2 regions of the Vibrio sp. PNB23_22_6 genome follow, and region 1 is predicted to be linked to the other one. Evidence: predicted binding sites of a transcription regulator. Region 1 holds the regulator's gene; the other holds the start of a gene.

Region 1 (16,030 bases):
AACGCAATGACAACGTTTTATCCAGCTTGTTACGACGATCGTTCGCATGGCGCATGTAGTCCGCTGCCACGTAGTTGGTCGACTCTGTGATCAAGTGTTTGAACAAGTCACGGTCTGTTTGCGTGGTTTTGATCGCTTCTAGCGTCATGCGGTTTTCACGCAGTGCCGATTCCATATCTTGAAATGCTTTCTTCACGCCGCCGTTTTGTGGCAGAAGGTAGTCACGTAGCGAACGCGTAATCGCACTTGAAATACCACCGTAAAGCGATGCTTCGATCAGGCGGTAAAATTTAGATCGGTCACCAGAGTTACGCAGTTTCTTCGGAATCACACCGAATTCGAACATCTGCGAGTGGTAATCCACAATAGAAGAGAAGGCTTTGAATTGAACACCTTCAAATTCCGCGATCGACTCTTTTACTTCGTTGATTTGACGTACACGAGCTTGCGTCGCAGATACGCTTTCAACCAAGATATCCGTTGGTTTTACATGGCTTGGGAGACCTTGGATAACAAACGGTTTAATGTCTACTTTCTTGTCACGACCCGCAACTTGCTGCAGTTTTACTGCAAACAATAGGCGTTGGTTGCGTGAGTTCACTACGTCTAGCGCCGCGTAACACGCGCCCGGTTGTAACTTACCGTATAGGCCTTTGTCGCGAGACGATTGGCTGCTGCCTGCTTCTGTGGTATTACGGAAGTGCAGTAGCGTTTGGTCAGGAATCAATGCGGTGATGAACGCCGCCATTGTGGTTGATTTACCTGCACCGTTACCACCTGATAGGGTGGTTACCAGACCATCGATGTCAAACGTACGGGCAAAGAAGCCGTTCCAGTTGACCATGGTCAGCGATTGATATTTACCGCGTTCAATCATGCTCATGCTTCACCCTCTTCTGCTGTTTCTTCTTGGGCATGGTCGTCTTGGCCTTCTTCAGACAGTAGGCTGCCTTGACTTGGTTCTTTGGTGTGCACCACGGCTTCACCGTCACGGATCAGACGCAGCTGCGCTTCACGCATATCATCGCCTACACGTACATCGGCACCAAAACGGAACACCGCTTCACTGATGCTGAACTTACCGGTTTCACCGATGTTTATGATCATGCCTAGACGACGCAGACGACGAAGTGACGTGCGTACTTTTTCAAACAGCTTTTCTTTATCAAGGTCTGAACCGGTTGCACGATTGGTCACCAACTTCATCAGCTTGTTCTCATCTGCCAGTGCAAGCAGCTCGTCGTACAGCTCTTGGTTGGTGAAGATACCTTCATGTGCTAGGCGCTCTGGGCTTAGGTAAAGGAAACACAGTACCTTACCCACCAGCATATCCAGCTCAGAAAGGACACTACGGCCAATCAGAGACGTTGAACGAGGGCGAAGGTAAAAGAAACCTTCTGGCGCTTTTACCAACTCAGTGTTGTAGCGCTGGTAGAAAGAAGAAAGCTCAAGTTCGAAATCCGACAACAACGCGTGATTGTCTAGATCTTCACTTGAGATATGACGCCCTGCTCGTAGCATGCTATCTAGCGCTGGGAACAGAGGGTTAGAAATTGCTTTTGCCAGATTCTCTGACATGTATTCATTAGTATCGGTCGATGACATTCGCTTGTACCTTTGCCCCAAATTCGTTGATTGCTTTCCAGTCTGGTTGAACGGCTTGATAGTCCGATTCCGAGTAACCCAGACGAACCGCCTGATCGACAACAATTCGGGCTAAATCAAAGTGATGAGTTCTTGGGTGTTGCGCGAGGTAGTCTCGCAAAACCACACTCAAATCGATTGGTGCGCCTTGGTCTTTATGCGCTTTCAGCATGTTACCAATACGCTCTGACAACTCATCATTGACTTGTTGAAACTCTTCGTATTCCACTTCCATCGGAACTTGGCCTGTTACCTCGTCATCACGTAGCACCAGAGCTTCATCACGAAGATCGGAAAGCCTTTCTGCATCTGCAAAAGTCAGATACCAAGGCATATCAAAGTAATCTTTTATTGATTGACGCAGACGCGAACTGAACGCACGGTTCTTATCCATATCAATCGCGGTACGGATGAACTTGTGTACGTGTCGGTCGTAACCAATCCAAAGGTCGATCGCCTGTTGGCCCCAGCTGGTGATTCGATCTAGCTTCATTTGTAGGCTAAATAGGGCCTCTTCAATAAACTCCAGCTCAGGATCACCATAGACAATTTCTTGGATGTCGAGGATCTGAGTTTGCAGTTCATCACTGGCGGCTTGCAGCGTATCTTGAAGTTCACGCAGCGTGCTGGAAGTTTCAGACAGTAGTGCTTCACAGTTGTTGATTGCTTCACGCCAGTCTTTGTTCAGCAGATCCGCTATCTGTAGCTTCACAGATTGCTGCTGTTCATCCATCACACGTTGGTTAAGATCAATTTGATCGAAAATTTCGCCTACAGAGTATTTCAATACGCCGTAGACATTTTTTTGCCAATGGCCTGGCGTACCGCCTTTCTGTGCTGCTTCAATCGCTTTCGCCATTTCATCCGCTACCATCGACAGCTGAATGGAAAGACGCAGTTTCGAGAACTCACGATGACGCACATAGTAGTCAGTGATGCCTATCGCTAATGGCGACAAGCGGTAAATACTGGCTCCGTCAGTGAGTTCACTGACGAAACGGCTAATAAGGCGCTGCTTAACCATCTCGTTGATGGCATTATTTGCACGGAAAGCCGAGGCTTCACCGGTTTCATCAAAAAGTCGAGTGACGATGGCAAATGCGTCGTGCAATTCACCTTCACCCAATTCTTCATCGAACCTTTCATTACTCAATACGGCGATGGCAATCAAAAACGCCAATCGCTCAGTGGTCAGGTTCAACGAGAAATCGTGCTGCTTTACCCAGCCAACCAACTCATCGATTGGTTGCTCTGCAGCATTGAGAGTCATCTCACTCATTGTTATTCCTGTTTATCGTTCTTCTTAGCCCACACGTGAATATAGCGGCCTAATGAGAGGTATGGCTCTTGTCGACAAAGTTGTTTTTCTAGCGCCAACACATCTTCAAACTCGTAATCGCCCATGTATTGCATATTGCCTATGTAATCACTGAATGAACGAATACCAGACTTTCCACAAATGCTAAAACCAGAGTCTTCTATCCATTGATAGACATCCTCAGGCTTTAGACCTTTCTGTGGCTGTAATTTAAATCTCTTCCGATGGGGCATGCCGTCTAATACATGTGGAATATTACCGCATACCACATTTTTATAGACTAAGCCGTGGTGGTTATAGAACATTACCGAAGCAATGCCTCCCGGTTTTACTTGTTCCAATACTGTTTCGAGAGCGGCTTTAGGATCAACCAACCACTCCATCACTGCATGGAACATAACAAGATCCACCTGCGCTTCCATATGCTCGCCAATGGACTGGACAGGTGAATGAATCAGGCGATACTGCTCAAGCAAACCATTTTTTTCAATATCCTGTTTCGCTAGTTGCAGCATTTCCGAAGATAGATCACATAAAGCAACGTGATGTCCGAGCTTAGCAAGCTTTTGCGACATTTGTGCCAACCCACCGCCTGCATCAAGTACATCAAGAGCTTGCTGGTCAGCGCCTAATTCACTTAGAATCTGTAGAAAATCTTCCCATACAATGATTTGCCGGATCTCCCCTTTATCGGAGCCGTAAATATTTTTTGCAAATTTGTGGGCGATATCGTCGAAATTGCGGTCTTCTGTCACTTCTGCTGAGTTATCATAACGGATTGTGCCGCTATTCTGGCACAAGGAAAGCAGGAATAAAGAGGGTCAACCTCATTTTTATTATCAATTGATGTTTTTTCGGACTATTTATGTATGTTTGAGCTGAAAAAAGTAGTGACCGCTCTGGTCATGCCCTTGCCCGCACTGCTACTGATAGGGTTATTAGGTCTTGCGCTTATCAGTTTTACCACCAAACGCAAAACAGGATGTTTTGTTGTTCTCCTCTCTTTTGTCGGTATTTTCCTAGCGGCCTTCCAACCACTATCAACGAAACTCTTGATGCCATTAGAGCGAGAGTATAAAGCGTTTTTACCGTCATCTGAAACCGTAGACTACGTTATGGTATTAGGTAATAACCATGTCGTCGATGATGAGATCCCACCCACTTCTCAATTAAGTCGTACCGCGCTGATGCGTTTAACTGAAGGTATCCGTATTTTGCGTATGTACCCAGGAGCAAAGCTGATTCTGTCTGGTTACGCTGGCGGGTCTGAGATAAGTCACGCCCGTATGATGGCCAACGTTGCTCTGGCACTCGGTGTGGCTAAACCTGATATCATTTTATTAGAGGACGCAAAAGACACCTGGGAAGAAGCGCGACAAGCGGCTGCGTTTGTGAAACAGAAAGAAGTGGTTTTAGTGACCTCTGCTAGCCACATGAAACGGGCTCTGTATGAGTTCAATGCGGCAGGAATCAAGCCAACCCCAGCCGCTACGAACTATCTTGCTATCGATGAAATTCATCAACCTTGGCATAAATACTCACCAAAAGCACAATACTTGGAACAAACTGAAATTTATTGGCATGAATACCTTGGTGGTTTATGGCAAAAACTGCGTGACACAGTTGGGCAAACCCCAATGGTTGCAAGCCAATAAATCGAGTAAGTAAGAATCACAAGATAGAAAAAAGGAGAGCCCATGCTCTCCTTTTTCTTTACGACTTAGCTTAGTCACCTGCAAACATGTAGCCTTCACCATGGACGGTCACAAAAATTTGTGGGTTCTTCGGATCAAACTCCATCTTAGCGCGCATACGTCGAATTAATACATCGATAGTACGATCATTTGGCGCATCCACTCGGTGGCTGATCATATTCAAAATACGTTCTCGGCTTAATACCTGATTTGGATATGAAGACAAGGCAACCAAAAGCTCATATTCAGCTTTGGTCAGTTTCACTGGCTCACCGTTGCGACTTAGCGCACGACGCTGGATGTCAAATGTCCACTCGCCAAAACGTACAATGTGTTCTTCATTGCTTTCTTTTTCTGCTTTTTGAGAGCCATTGCGAGCAGCAGAGATGCGCCACAATAAGTTCTTAACTCGAACCAATAATTCCCTTAGTTCAAAAGGCTTTGTCACATAATCGTCTGCGCCCATTTCTAGGCCAACGATTTTGTCAATGCTATCCGTGCGTCCTGTCACTAATATGATGCCGATGTCTGACTGGCTGCGTAATTCACGCGTAAGCATAAGACCATCTTCACCGGGCAAGTTAATATCCAACATGATAAGATCAACGTCACCATCTTGAAGCACCTCGCGCATTTCTGCGCCACTTTCTGCTTCACTGACTTTGTAACCTTCATTTTGGAAATAGCCCGCAAGCTTACTGCGAGTTACAACATCATCTTCTACGACCAATACGTGATAGCTCATTTACACCACTTTCTGTCTTCTTTATATTCCAAGACGTATTCTATTCATAACTAGTAACATTTCTAGTCATAGATACATAAAAAAGCAAGATTTTGCGATTTTATTGATTCAAAGCAAGCTTATTTGTAGCCATTAACAAAAGAGCATATTCTTCCACAAGGCATCATAATTATAGTTACTGCTATTCATTTTAATTGTTTACACTTAAGGAAATATTCTCAAGTGACTTCAAGATGCCGTTTTAAGAGCATCATTCAGGAGCAAAAAATGCAAGAAGTGAAAGCTTTTAATGAAAAACGTGCCGAAATTTACTGGTGGTTTTCTAGCCTGTTCGCCAAAGAACTGACCGAAAAAGAACTAGAGACTTATCATAGTGTTGAAATTCGAAGCTTTTTAGCTGGTTTAGGTGAAAATAAATCCCTTAAACCAGCCGTAGACTCGCTTGTGGACGCTTTAAACCGCTTACAAGATCGTGAAGATGCCCAATTAGAACTTGCCGCAGACTTTTGTGAACTTTTCCTTAAAACAGAAAAACATGGCGCCCTTCCATACGCATCGATGTATATTGGTAAATCTGGACTGTTAAACGACAAGCCAGCAGAAGAAATGGAAAAACTGATGGCCGATTTTGGTGTTCAAGTGGACGTAAATCTCAAAGAGCCCGCAGACCATTTAGCCGTTGAGTTAGACTTTTTGGGTAACATGATCATCCGCTCTAACGAACTCGAGCAAGAAAAGCATATGGAAGAAGCATTCACCAAACAGAACGATTTCATTCAGCAACAGCTGTTAACTTGGTTACCGCCATTTGCTGCCAAGTGTAAACAATTCGATGAATTTGGCTTCTATGTTAGCGTTGCACAACTATTAATTGCATTTTGTAAACTGGACAGCAATTACCTTCTTGGTGAATAATTGCCGTCTATTTTGGGGAGTTCAGAGCTCCTTATTTGTTCGTTCAGTTTTAGTCTGGCGTAGAAAAGCCTTTTCATTTCGCAGTTAAAATGTGACTTGAAATACACAAAACCACAGCTGAAAACATTGCCAGCGTGCTCGCATCAGTCTAAAATGTGAACGCAAACGATTAAATATGATTTATATGTAAACCGCTGAAATATAGCGGTTTTTGTGTTTTATTAACATCATTGCTGATCCATTCCTTATTGTAACTAAAAGGAATAATACTCTCAGCAACGAATGTTGCTACAAACCTTTATTATACCGATTTCGGAACAACCACTGCCTGAACTATTGAGTACTACTTTCCTCATAACACTCGGTTTGCGCAGATACTAAGCGTAAGGTTGTATTCACTACGGTATTAAGTAGCTCGATACAGGACATCATTTATGGCCACTATAAAAGACGTTGCTCGCTTAGCCGGCGTTTCTACCACAACAGTTTCGCACGTAATTAATAAAACGCGCTTTGTTGCAGAAACAACCCAAGAAAAAGTAATGAAAGCAGTTGATGAACTAAATTACGCGCCAAGTGCTGTTGCCCGCAGCTTAAAGTGTAACTCAACCCGTACTATCGGCATGTTGGTAACACAATCAACAAACCTATTCTTCTCTGAAGTTATTGACGGTGTTGAAAGCTACTGTTACCGCCAAGGATACACACTGATCCTATGTAATACTGGTGGTATCTATGAGAAGCAACGTGACTATATTCGAATGCTGGCAGAAAAGCGTGTTGATGGCATTTTAGTGATGTGCTCGGATTTAACCGAAGAGCTACAAGAAATGCTGGATCGCCATGCTGATATACCAAAAGTTGTCATGGACTGGGGCCCAGAAAGCTCAAAGGCGGATAAGATCATCGACAACTCTGAAGAAGGTGGTTACCTAGCAACGAAGTTCCTGATTGACAATGGTCACACCGATATTGCATGCCTAAGCGGTCACTTTGATAAAGCAGCATGTAAAGAGCGTATTTCTGGTTTTCGACGTGCAATGGCTGAAGCAAAGCTACCAGTAAACGAAGAGTTAATTCTCGAAGGTAACTTCGAGTGTGATACGGCAGTACTTGCTGCAGACAACATTACGGCAATGGATAAACGCCCTACTGCGGTATTCTGTTTTAACGATACCATGGCATTAGGCTTAATGAGCCGTCTACAACAAAATGGCATAAAAATCCCTGATGATATCTCAGTGATTGGCTATGACAATATTGAGCTTGCGGAGTTCTTCTCGCCTCCTCTAACGACTATTCACCAACCAAAAAGACGTGTTGGTAAGAATGCGTTCGAGATTTTACTAGAGCGAATCAAAGACAAAGAACACGAAAAACGCATTTTTGAAATGCAGCCTGAGATTGTGGTTCGTAACACCGTTAAGAAATTGAACTAACTCCCCCTCAAGTTTATAAAGCGCTCTTCGGAGTGCTTTTTTTATTTCGTAAAATGAAATTTTTTAAGCATTTCACATTACTTATATAATCAAAAGCTAAGATAAATTGCTGTTTTAACTAACTTGTTGCCCATTTCCTACATCAAGCTTTTGTATGGCAAGTAGACATTTCAAAATATGAAATTAGACACATTAAGATGGCACCATTAGTTGAATAGAGATCACACTTTAGTGTTTGGAACGTGATGTTAATGCAATATACGAAGTATTCTCCTCTTGTCACGCACAGGGCAAACCATTCGAAAGGATGGGACGCAAAGCCTCCGGCCTTAACCACTAAATATAGTGAAAGGTAGCGGGGTTACCGATGGCAAATATGCATTAAGTGAGTTTACCCTTTAATGACATTGTGTCTGCATGCATTTGCTAATCTCTCGGACCTGATTTTTGGTGGCGTAATATTAATTACACCGAGATAACACACCATGGATAAACCGATACTCAAAGACTCAATGAAGCTGTTTGAGGCACTTGGTACGATCAAGTCGCGCTCAATGTTTGGTGGCTTCGGGCTTTTCGCTGATGAAACGATGTTTGCACTCGTTGTGAACAATCAACTTCATATTCGAGGAGACCAAAAAACTTCATCTGACTTCGAGACTCAAGGATTAAAACCGTACGTCTACAAGAAACGTGGATTCCCCGTAGTGACGAAATACTATGCTATTTCTGATGATTTGTGGGAATCGACTGACCGCTTGATTGATGTTGCTAAGCTATCTCTAGAGACGGCTAAGCAAGAAAAAAAGCAACAAGCGAGCACTAAGCCAAACCGTTTGAAAGATCTTCCTAATCTACGCTTAGCGACTGAACGCATGCTAAAGAAAGCAGGCATCGATTCCGTCGAAGAGCTAGAAGATGAAGGTGCCTTAAATGCTTACAAAGCAATTCAAGATACGCATACCTCTACGGTAAGTATTGAGTTGCTGTGGGCGTTAGAAGGGGCAATCAACGGTACGCATTGGAGCGTTGTGCCTCAGTCTCGTAGAGAAGAGTTGATGTTCGCGCTTTCATAACGCGCGATTCAGCATGACATTGAGTAAAAACCGCAGTTTTGATACTGCGGTTTTTTTTTGAAATTTTTTCTTCTTCCATTCTGTCTTATTATCTAAGCTGCGAAATGGAGTAACGACAATGAATAAAAAACTGATTTTAGGTCTGTTCCTACTTGCGACGGTCATCTTTCTAGGGGTGAGCTTCAGCCAATATTTAACGTTAGAAAACGCAAAAGCACAGCAAGAGGCTTTGAATACGTTTATTAACCAGAACTTCGCTTTCGCTGCAGCGACGTATTTCTTTGCCTACATCGCAATTACGGCGTTCTCGATCCCTGGCGCCGCTGTTGTTACTCTGCTTGGTGCTGCTCTATTCGGTTTCTGGGCTAGCTTATTACTGGTTTCTTTTGCCAGCACCATAGGTGCTACCATCGCCTTCTTAAGTAGCCGCTATCTATTGCGTGAGTGGGTGCAAAGTAAGTTTGGCAATAAGCTAAGTGCTATTAACCATGGTGTTGAAAAAGACGGGGCATTTTACCTATTTTCACTGCGCCTCATTCCCGTGTTCCCCTTTTTCTTAATCAATCTACTGATGGGCTTAACGCCAATGACGGTGGTTCGATTCTACTTAACCAGTCAAGTTGGTATGCTGCCAGGAACGGCCGTCTATCTCAATGCAGGTACTCAACTCGCAACCATAGATAGTCTGTCCGGCATTATGTCTCCAGCAGTATTGGCGTCATTTGCATTGCTTGGGTTATTCCCTATCATCGCAAAATGGGTCATGAATAAAATCCGGCCAGTTCAGGGGCAACCGAATGGAAACGTTTAATGAAGATATATATCGCTCAAAACCCCACTGAAGCCCACATCGTCTGTGAACTACTCAAAACGGAACACATTGTTTGTGAAGTGCGAGGTGAAAACCTGTTTGGTTTAAAAGGTGAGCTGCCATTTGGTGATGATACTGACCCGTATATTTGGCTTTTACATCCAGAGCAAAAGCTGAAAGCCTCAGTGATACTTGAAGAGTATCGCAAACAAGCAGAACCAACTTATCTAGATTGGCAGTGCCCGCAGTGCTTAGAGCAAAATGAAGGGCAGTTTGGAGCTTGCTGGCACTGCGGATATCAAATAGGGGAACCATAACGGTTCCCCTACTCTTTTGTCCCTTCAGCTGAGATTAAGCCGTTAGGCGCTGCTGCTTAATAAACTCTATTGAGTGTTGGTTAAAATCGTCAGGTCGTTCTACGTTGCATACATGACCACAGTTTGGGATCTCCCGCAACGAACTCAGCTTGTGGGCTGCTACCATCTCTTTTACGGGCTTGATAAACATATAATCCCGATCTCCCATCAAATAAAGCGTCGGAATCGGCAGTTCTTTATCTTTGAAATATCTCATTAGTGGGTTCACATCGGTGGCTAAAATGAACCAACGTTTAAACTCTTTTTGACACAACTTCTTCGCTTCACGAATAAATAGGTGGCGAGATTCACGCTGGTTCTTTTGTGGCATCACGACATAAGCAAACAACTTGTACAACCACATGTAGGGCAAAATATGTTTACCAAGATTACCTAACGTCACCAAAATTTGTGAACGTGTGTTTAATCGCGTCACGGCCCCACCTAACACCATCGAACACACACGCTCAGAAGCAAGCTCTGCTAAATTCCGTACAATGATGGTCCCAAGTGACATGCCGACAAAATGTGCCGATTGGATTTTTAAATGATCCAACACTTTCAAAATATCTTGCGTCACGGCAGTAAAGGTATAACGGCTTGTGATCAGCTCTTTAAGTAATTGGTTTGACTTTCCATGTCCTCGAAGGTCAATCAACAGCAAATTAAAGTGCTGTTTATACGCTTTGATTTGTTTAAACCATATTGAAGAACTGCCACCAGCACCATGTACGAAAACGACCCACTCGTTGCTAGTAGGGTGCAGATAGGTTTTGTGGAACAAGATTGGCTGAGTCATGCGTCAGTGATCAACAGTCGTAGTAAACAAAGGAGTAAATCCTACCACATTCCATCACTAACGAGAAAATTAAGGCACCATAATCGGTGCCTTAGATTACAGTTATTTAAGATTTTGCATTAATTTAACGCAGCGCGATACAATTGCAGATATTCTTCTGCCGCTTTGCGCCAACAAAAATCTTTTTGCATTGCATAGAGCTGAACACGTCTCACTTCTTTGATGTTTTGTGCATAGAGCAATAAAGCTCTTAACATCGTGAGCAATAATGCTTGTGGTGTCGGCCCATCAAACACAAAACCAGTTGCGTCTAATGGATCCGCATCGTAATCGTTAACACTATCTTTTAGACCACCGACACCACGAACAATTGGCAGTGTACCGTAAGCCATGCTGTAGATTTGGTTTAAGCCACAAGGTTCAAACTCCGATGGCATCAAGAAGAAATCAGAACCTGCTTCAACCAAATGCGCTAACTCATTATCGTAGGCTTCGACAAACACAAATTTGTTGGCAAATAGTGCCGCGACGTCACGTAATTGTGCTGCAAATATAGGATCACCTGTTCCCACCACAACCAATTGGACATCGTGTTTGAGAAAGTCAGCTAATGCAGGAAGAAGATAATGTACCCCTTTCTGTTGCGTCAAACGACAGACCATACCAAACATAGCGCAATCCGACGTTTCAAGCCCTAGCTTCTCTTGCAGTGCCTTTTTACAAGCGTTCTTACCTCGAACCATACTCTGACGATTGGATTTGTAGTGTAGTGGCAAATTAGGATCAGTTTCTGGATTCCAAGCGCTATAATCACAACCATTGAGAATACCAACCAAGTCCTCAGAACGTTGCTGGAACTCCCATGCCATACCATGGCTACCAAGTTCCGTTTTCAATTCCTCAGCGTAGGTTGGACTGACTGCATTGATTTTATCTGCGCTCATTACCCCCGCTTTTAGCATCGTAATGTGCGTGGTGCTTACGGCGGCATCCGGCTCGTTACGGCTATGGAATTCCGGCAAACATTGAACGTCGTCATAGCTGAATACGCCTTTAAATACTGCGTTATGAATTGAGAGAACACTACGGGTATGTGCAAAAAAAGGGTCCGATCCATATCGATGTTTGAGCAAAAACGGAACGAGTCCAGTATGCCAATCATTCGCGTGTACAATATCTGGTTGAAAGCCAAGTTTTGGCAACATATCCAGACACGCAGCGCTAAAGAAAGCAAACCGCTCACCGTTATCCGTATACGCTTGGTTATTTTCCGCATACATGGATGGGCGGTTAAAATACGGCTGGCAGTCAATCAAGTAAACGGGATTATCCCCAACCGTGAGCTTAAGGACTCGATAATCAGTGTGAGGCCAACTTGTTAACTTGGTTTCTAAAAGCGTTTCCGCTTCTGATAATTGCTCAATACCATGGTAAGCAGGAATGGTAATCCGTACATCTTGCTGAAGATTCAGCAAAGCTTCCGGTAGTGCCTTGGCTACATCAGCCAAGCCACCACTTTTGATCAGCCCTTCGACTTCAGACGCTACAAACAGTACCGACAAATTGTTAGTAGCCAACACTTGCTCCTTTAGGAATAACAACGATGCCATCATCTGATACATGGAAGTGTTTTTTATCTTCTTGTAGGTTCACTCCAATTTGAGTACCCGGTGCGATGTCAGCGTTTTTATCAATAATCACACGACGCAACACACAACCTTCACCAACTTTTACGTCACCAAGCAAAATGGATTCGCTAATGTCACAAGCTGAAGCGATGTTGCTACGGAAACCTAGCACCGATTTCTCAATACGAGAGCCGCGCACGTAGCTGCCGTTGCACACTAAACTATCGATAATCTGGACACGACCATTATCAGAATCTGTGAACGTGGCTGGTGGCAATGGTGGATAGTAAGTGTGCAGTGGCCACTTGCGATTGTATAGCGAGAATGGCGCGTCTTTTTTAAGCAGATCCATATGAGCTTGCCAGTAGGCATCAATCGTACCAACATCACGCCAGTAAACTTCTTCCTTTTCACCAGTAATGCGGTTAGTGCTGAAGTCATACACGAAAACATCACCACGTGGGAACATTTTAGGAATGATGTCTTTGCCAAAATCGTGCGAGGACGCTTCATCGTCGGCATCTTCAATCAACTCTGCAAATAGCGTCTGTGCTTCAAAGATATAATTACCCATAGAGACGAGTGCATGCTCAGGGTCGCCAGGAATAGACTTCGGATTTTCTGGCTTTTCTTCAAAGCCAATCATGCGCCCTTCACTATCTACTTCAATAACACCAAATTGGGACGCTTCTGAAAGTGGCATGCGCAATGCGGAAACCGTTAAAGAAGCTTCTTTTTCTTTATGGAAAGCCAACATCTGTTTGATGTCCATTTTGTAGATGTGGTCTGAACCGAAGATACATACCTGCTCAGGTTCCGCCAACTCCATAAAACGTAGATTTTGATAAATAGCATCTGCCGTACCTTCATACCAACGCTTACCCGTACGCATTTGAGCAGGAATTGGATCGATGAATCGATCGGTAATGCCGTTGATGTTCCAACCTTTCTTCATATGATGGAACAAAGATTGAGATTTGAATTGAGTCAATACGTAAATGCGCATCAAGTCAGCATTCACGAAGTTATTCAGTGCGAAATCGATCAATCGGTAACTTCCGCCAAAAGGGACCGACGGTTTACTACGGGACTCCGTTAAAGGTCTCAAACGAGAGCCTTCACCGCCAGCAAGAATCATTCCCAATACACCAGCCATTCGTTGTTCTCCATATAGTTATAGCTTGGAAGTAATGTTTGTTTGATATGAGCAAGACTCGGGGAGTCAAACAAACACGCTAGCATATTCGCGCTGATGAGCTTCTTTGAACTCTTGCAGCACGAACAAAATAAAGCTATTGCACATCCTAGTACGCACACGCCGTCGTTATTCATTATTTTGACGCGATACAACCGCATACCGGTGCATTATCTGTCTCATAAATTAACGAACTGGAATAAAATTACAATTTAAAATACGCCATTCTGTGTCGCGTACATTGCTTACTTACTCAGGACGCTACGTAGATCACAACAACACCTGTAACGAACTACATTCCGTAAACAATTTACAAACCTAATAACCACACAAGCGCAGTTTTACGACAGAATACGTTGAAAGGATGACCATTCAATGAACATGAAAGGAGGTTTAGAAAAGAATCTAATTGACAACATTAACAAAAAACACAAAAAACAAAAAGGCAGCGAATTCGCTGCCTTTGTTCGAGTAATCTTAATTACGCTTTTGCTTTTTTGCGCTTATCCGTAACTTCCCAATTACCGTCAATGTACAATGCCGTCCAACCACTAGGCTTACCGTTATCTTCAGTACGAACGTAATTTTCTTTACTCTTGCGACTAAAGCGAACCACCGCAGGTCGACCATCTGGATCAGCAGCTGGCGCCTTCGTTAGGTACTTAAACTTCTCAGGCAGACGCTCTTCAAAACGCGCCAGTTCAGAGACTAACGGTGCTCGTGTTTCACGAGATTTCGGGAAGTTACTTGCGGCCATGAATAAGCCCGAAGCACCATCACGAAGCACAAAGTATGCATCTGAGTTTTCACATGGCAGTTCTGGGAAATGAACTGGATCTTCTTTTGGTGGTGCAACTTCACCATTCTTCAAAATCTTACGAGTGTTCTTACAGGTTTCACTCGTACAATCCATGTATTTACCAAAACGGCCATTCTTAAGCACCATGTCAGATCCACACTTGTCACATTCAACAACAGGACCATCGTAGCCTTTTACTTTGAACTCACCATGCTCAACAATGTAGCCTTCACAATTCGGGTTGTTACCACAAACGTGCATCTTACGCTTATCATCAATGAGGTACGCATCCATCGCCGTTTCACAAATTGGACAACGCTTCTTAGCACGCAGTGCGGCCGTTTCAACGTCTTCTTCTAGAACGTTGATAATGCCTTCTTCATCACCAAGGTTAATGGTTGTCTTACAACGCTCTTTCGGTGGTAATGCATAACCTGAACAACCTAGGAACACACCGGTCGACGCAGTACGAATACCCATTGGGCGACCACATGTCGGACATTCAATGTCTGTCATCACAATGTGATTCAGCTTCATCCCACCTTCCGTCTCGTCTTGTTCTGCTTTCTCAAGATCACCCGTGAAGTCTGTGAAGAAGTTATCCAGAACGGCTTTCCACTTCACCTTGCCTTCTGCGATTTGGTCAAGTTTCTGCTCCATACGAGCAGTAAAGTCGTAGTTCATAAGATCGTTAAAACTGTCATCTAGGCGGTCAGTCACGATTTCGCCCATTTTCTCAGCGTAGAAGCGACGCTGCTCTACTTTTACGTAACCACGATCTTGGATCGTAGAAATGATCGATGCATAAGTTGATGGGCGGCCAATGCCGCGCTTCTCAAGTTCTTTAACCAACGCCGCTTCTGTGAAACGTGCTGGTGGCTTAGTAAAGTGCTGCTTAGGCTCTAGTGAATCTAGGTCTAGCTTGTCACCGAGTTGCACAGCAGGAAGAATTGTATCTTCGTTTTTACCCATTGGGCGTTGAACTCGAGTCCAACCATCAAACTTTAGAATACGACCTTTCGCTTTTAGCGTGTATTCCGCTGCTTTTACACTGATCGTTGTTGAATCGTACTCTGCTGGCGTCATCTGACACGCCACGAACTGATTCCAGATCAACGCATAAAGTTTGTGGGCGTCCGCATCAACACCTTGTATATCTTCTGCTTTCACAGCGACATCGGAAGGACGAATCGCTTCGTGCGCTTCTTGTGCACCCTCTTTGCTGCCGTATATAAGCGGTTTAGCAGGAAGATACTTGTCACCAAACTCAGAGCCGATGAATCCACGAACGGCATCTACCGCTTCCGCACTCAAGTTAGTTGAGTCGGTACGCATATAGGTGATGTAACCCGCTTCATACAAACGCTGCGCCAGCATCATCGTCTTCTTAACGCCGTACCCAAGACGAGTACTTGCCGCTTGTTGAAGTGTTGAAGTGATGTATGGTGCAGACGGCTTACTCTTCGTTGGGCGGTCTTCACGCTTACATACTTCGTAGCTCGCTTTTTCTAGAACAGAAAGCGCTGCTTTGGTCTCTATCTCGTTAACAGGCTTAAACACAACGCCATCTTTTTGTGCAACAAGAAGTTTGAATGCAGTCTTTTCTGTGGT
Region 2 (5,233 bases), on a different contig from region 1:
TATCGTAAAGCTCGCCCAGGCGCGAACTACAATTGGTCGCTACAGTTACTGCAAAAATTCAAAGAGCAGCATCCAAACGTACCGACTAAGTCAGGCCTGATGATGGGGCTGGGTGAGACGAAAGAAGAGATCGTTGAAGTACTGAAAGACCTTCGTGCACACGGCGTAACCATGCTAACTCTAGGCCAGTACCTAGCGCCAAGCCGTCACCACCTGCCAGTAGAGCGTTACGTTCCACCTTCAGAGTTTGACGAGCTAAAAGAGATCGCACTAGAGCTTGGCTTCACCCATGCTGCGTGTGGTCCATTCGTTCGCTCTTCTTACCATGCCGACATGCAGGCGCAAGGTATTGAAGTGAAATAAGCACTGACTTGCTTTGATGAGAAAAGGTTGGCTCTATGCCAACCTTTTTTTGTATCTAACTTATATACTCCCAGAATTGGAGCGTTGATAAGAGATTTTCTCGAACAAAAAGCGCATCATTCTGACGAGCCTAAGCGATATCAGGAATCTGCTTTCAACGCACTCTAATTAACAGTGGTAACAAGAGATTCCCTATTCTAGAAAAACAAAAAGGCCCTCAAATGAGGACCTTTAAATTGGGTGAACTTTCGAAATAGATGGGGCGAGTTCTAGGAGAACACACGGAGTTTGCTTCTAGCAAATGAGTATGTTCGACAACGAAATCAGCTCACTCTACGAAGAAAGTTACGCGTAAACTGGTAGACGCTTACAGATCTCTAAAACTTTCTGTTTCGTTGCTTCGATAACTTCCTCGTTGCCGATGTTATCTAGAACGTCACACATCCAGTTCGCAAGCTCTTTCGCGTCTTCTTCTGTGAAGCCACGACGAGTGATTGCTGGCGTACCAACACGAATACCAGACGTTACGAATGGGCTACGTGGATCGTTTGGTACAGAGTTCTTGTTTACTGTGATGTTTGCTGCACCTAGCGCTGCATCTGCATCTTTACCAGTGATGCCTTTGTCGATGAGATCAACGAGGAACAGGTGGTTCTCCGTGCCGTTAGATACGATCTTGTAGCCACGCTCTTGGAATTGACCAACCATCGCTTTCGCATTTTTCACTACGCGCGCTTGGTACTCTTTAAACTCAGGCTCCATTGCTTCTTTAAACGCCACTGCTTTACCAGCAATAACGTGCATTAGAGGGCCGCCTTGACCGCCTGGGAATACGGCTGAATTCAGCTTTTTGTACATATCTTCGCCAGCGTTTGACAAGATAAGACCACCGCGAGGGCCTGCCAGTGTTTTGTGTGTAGTCGTTGTTACTACGTGAGCGTGTGGAACTGGCGTTGGGTACTCCCCTGCAGCGATAAGACCAGCAACGTGCGCCATGTCTACGAATAGGTAAGCGTCAACTTTGTCTGCGATTTCACGCATGCGTTTCCAATCAACGATTTGCGAGTAAGCAGAGAAACCACCGATGATCATCTTAGGCTTGTGCTCAAGCGCTAGCTGTTCCATCTCGTCGTAGTTGATTTGACCAGCTTCGTCGATACCGTAAGGAATCACGTTGTAGTGCTTACCAGAGAAGTTCACTGGGGAACCGTGAGTTAGGTGGCCACCGTGTGCTAGGCTCATACCGAGAACTGTGTCGCCTGGGTTTAGAAGCGCCATGTACACTGCGCTGTTTGCTTGAGAACCTGAGTGAGGCTGTACGTTCGCGTACTCACAACCGAACAGTTGACATGCACGATCGATAGCGAGTGCTTCAGCTTTATCTACGTACTCACAACCACCGTAGTAACGCTTGCCTGGGTAGCCTTCAGCGTATTTATTCGTTAGCTGAGAACCTTGCGCTTCCATTACACGTGGACTTGTGTAGTTTTCAGAAGCGATAAGTTCAATGTGTTCTTCCTGGCGAAGGGTTTCTTCCTGGATAGCTGCGAACAGTTCCGCATCGTAATCTGCGATGTTCATATCACGCTTAAGCATCTGTATCTCCTGACTCAGATTAGTACTGAAAGTTGCAAAAAAAACCGAATAATGACCTAACGCAAACGTTTTCGTCACTCTGATAGCGCGCATTCTACAGAATTTGATCTAGGTCATAAAGAGAAATTTACAATTTTCTCATGCAGTTTTTTCATGATGACATGTATGGTTTATCATAGTGATATTGCAATCGATTCACTATGTAAACCTGAGTGTCAATTTTACGCTTTACACCCTGTAAAACGATAATTACATAGGTTTACCGCAAATTTTACCCCCTAGCTACCGAAAAGATCATCTTTTTACTACTATGCATGCCCCAAAACTTAGCAATAAATACAATATTGATGGAAAAACACTCAAATAAAGAAGATTGGATTGCGATTTTAACTGGCACATTTCTGGTTGCTCAGGGCGTATTCTTTTTACAGTCTACTAATCTGCTAACGGGCGGCACCACTGGACTGGCTCTTTTAATTACCCAATTTACGCCGTTTAGCTTTGGTGTTCTGTATTTTATCGCCAACTGCCCATTCTACTTATTGGCATGGAAACGCTTCGGGGGCCGTTTTGCGATTAACAGTGCTATCTCTGGCGCTTTGGTTTCCGTGTTTGCTGACCACTTATCTCTGCTGATTTCACTTGAATCCATCAATGAAGTTTACTGCGCCGTTGCAGGAGGCTTATTGATGGGCTTAGGCATGTTAATCTTATTCCGTCATCGCTCTAGCTTGGGTGGCTTTAATGTCCTGTGTTTGTTCATTCAAGATAAGTTTGGCATTTCTGTCGGCAAATCTCAGATGGCCATTGATGCGTGCATCCTGTTTGCCTCTTTCTTCTTCGTCACGCCTTGGATTATTGGCCTGTCTATTCTTGGCGCTTTTGCCTTAAACCTTGTACTCGCAATGAATCACAAGCCGCATCGCTATTCTGTGACCTATGGGTCTTAACCAAAAAGACAAAAAAAAGCCAGCAATCAATATGCTGGCTTCTTGATAAATCTTACGTTTGATATAGCGTTAACGACTTAAATATGCAGGAACGTCTGCAATGCTATCAAGTACAACCGTCGCGAGCGCTTCACCTTGTTCAGTGACAGGCTTACCTGTGCGAACCAAAATCTTAGTGCCAACGCCAGCCGCTTCTGCAGCCATCATGTCTTCGGCTTTATCGCCGATCATCACAGATTTCTCCATGTCGATCTTCAAGAAGTCACGCGCAGAAATGAACATGCCTGGTTTTGGCTTGCGGCAATCACAATCTTGTTTGTATTCGCCAATGCCATGTTCTGGGTGATGTGGACAATAATAAAAACCATCGAACTCAACGCCATTATCGACGAAGTTCCAATCCATCCACTGAGTTAAAGATAAGAAACGGTCTTCACTGTATTTACCACGCGCGATACCCGATTGGTTGGTTACAAGCACCAATAGGTAACCTTTATCTTTCAGTGCTTTCGTCGCTTCAAACACACCATCAATGTACTCAAAATCATGTTCATCATGAACATAGCCGTGGTCAACGTTGATCACGCCGTCACGATCGATAAAAACAGCAGGTTTTGCCAAAACGTATTTCTCTATTAACTCGGTTTAATCTGATTATTACACACCTTATAAACTTCAACACTATCTAATTCGTGTGAAGCCGACACAAAACAGTTGATTTGTTAGCAGAGAATCGGTAATTCTGGAAAACCACTCTTTTTTCATACTTCTTCTTGTTTACGTACTGAAATAAAACATCCATACACTTAGACGTCTAGACGTAAAAATATCTATTGACTTCATTTCGCTTACCCAATAGCATCAACTGAGAATTGAGATAGAGTTCAAAATTTACTCCTGTTAAAAGCCGTTTTTAACAGTGAAGGTCCCAGTATCTCTGTGCAGGTTGAAACATGATAGAAATAAAAAACGTCAATAAAGTGTTCTACCAAGGAAGCAAAGAAATTCTTGCCCTCAAGGACATTAACCTAGATATCGCGAAGGGCACCATCTTTGGTGTGATCGGCTCATCGGGCGCGGGTAAAAGTACCCTGATCCGTTGTGTCAACATGCTGGAAGCCCCAACATCAGGCTCAATCATCGTTGATGGCGTTGATCTAACTACATTAAGCAAAAAGCAGCTGGGAGAAACTCGCCGCAACATCGGAATGATCTTCCAACACTTTAACCTGCTGTCGTCTCGCACCGTTTTCGACAATGTCGCCCTTCCTCTTGAGCTTGCAGGCAAAGACAAATCACAGATCACAGCAAAAGTGACTGAGCTACTTAAGTTGGTTGGCCTAGAAGATAAGCATGAAAGCTACCCAGCAAATCTAAGTGGTGGTCAAAAGCAACGTGTCGCCATTGCACGTGCACTCTCATCCGATCCAAGCGTTCTATTGTGCGATGAAGCGACTAGCGCACTGGATCCAGCGACAACGCAATCCATTCTAGAGCTACTAAAAGAAATCAACCGCAAACTGGATATCACCATCCTATTGATCACTCACGAGATGGAAGTGGTAAAAAGCATCTGCCACGAAGTGGCAATCATCGGTGGTGGTGAGTTAGTTGAGAAAGGTAGCGTGGGTGACATTTTTGCGCACCCAAAAACAGAACTGGCGCACGAGTTCATTCGCTCTACTTTGGATCTGTCTATCCCGGAAGATTACCAAGCACGCTTACAAGCAACCCGCGTTGACAATAGCTACCCACTGGTTCGCCTAGAATTTACTGGCGCAACAGTGGATGCACCACTGATGACGCAAATCGCTCGTAAGTTCAACATTGATGTGAGCATCCTAAGTTCCGATCTAGATTACGCTGGCGGCGTGAAGTTCGGCATGATGGTCGCCGAGCTGTTTGGTAATCAAGAAGACGATAACGCTGCGATTGAATTCCTACGTAAACACAACGTGAAAGTAGAGGTACTTGGCTATGTCCTTTAATGCAATTTCTGAATGGCTGAGCCTAAACAGCAACCTACTTTTAGGTGCAACATGGGAAACCCTTTACATGGTTGCCGTTGCGGGTATTGTTGGCTTCGCGATAGGCATTCCATTAGGTGTCATTCTGCACACCACTAAAAAAGGTGGTTTACTAGAAAACAACAAACTGAACCGCTTTCTTGGCGCGATCGTCAACATCGGTCGCTCTGTACCATTCCTCGTTCTGATGGTCGCAATCATCCCTTTAACGAAACTGTTGGTCGGCACGTTTATCGGCACGACCGCAGCGATCGTCCCGCTGACTATCGGCGCTATCCCATTCGTTGCGCGATTAAT

The links. Region 1 encodes PurR, which represses purine synthesis genes. Its sites were predicted from a motif close to TNANGNAAACGTTTNCNTNA; they were not measured.
Region 2: a site for PurR is predicted at 2,017-2,036, ahead of glyA (serine hydroxymethyltransferase). Genes of this name have one in related genera too.

Annotation. Positions count from the first base shown of each region.
Region 1 covers NZ_JBNFXP010000003.1:247,947-263,976, reverse strand. Annotated here, with positions in the region: gene mukB (chromosome partition protein MukB) at 1-877, opposite strand, end outside; gene mukE (chromosome partition protein MukE) at 880-1,605, opposite strand; gene mukF (chromosome partition protein MukF) at 1,586-2,923, opposite strand; gene cmoM (tRNA uridine 5-oxyacetic acid(34) methyltransferase CmoM) at 2,926-3,717, opposite strand; gene elyC (envelope biogenesis factor ElyC) at 3,832-4,617, shown strand; gene torR (two-component system response regulator TorR) at 4,688-5,401, opposite strand; gene torD (molecular chaperone TorD) at 5,669-6,316, shown strand; gene purR (HTH-type transcriptional repressor PurR) at 6,751-7,755, shown strand; cyclic di-GMP riboswitch class I at 8,035-8,124, shown strand; gene ACVA54_RS04295 (TfoX/Sxy family DNA transformation protein) at 8,241-8,831, shown strand; gene ACVA54_RS04290 (TVP38/TMEM64 family protein) at 8,950-9,642, shown strand; gene ACVA54_RS04285 (DUF2007 domain-containing protein) at 9,642-9,959, shown strand; gene ACVA54_RS04280 (alpha/beta fold hydrolase) at 9,994-10,797, opposite strand; gene glgA (glycogen synthase GlgA) at 10,917-12,374, opposite strand; gene glgC (glucose-1-phosphate adenylyltransferase) at 12,364-13,581, opposite strand; gene topA (type I DNA topoisomerase) at 14,102-16,030, opposite strand, start outside.
Region 2 covers NZ_JBNFXP010000020.1:20,586-25,818, forward strand. Annotated here, with positions in the region: gene lipA (lipoyl synthase) at 1-363, shown strand, start outside; gene glyA (serine hydroxymethyltransferase) at 709-1,959, opposite strand; gene ACVA54_RS15005 (YitT family protein) at 2,307-2,909, shown strand; gene gmhB (D-glycero-beta-D-manno-heptose 1,7-bisphosphate 7-phosphatase) at 2,979-3,530, opposite strand; gene metN (methionine ABC transporter ATP-binding protein MetN) at 3,863-4,897, shown strand; gene ACVA54_RS15020 (methionine ABC transporter permease) at 4,887-5,233, shown strand, end outside.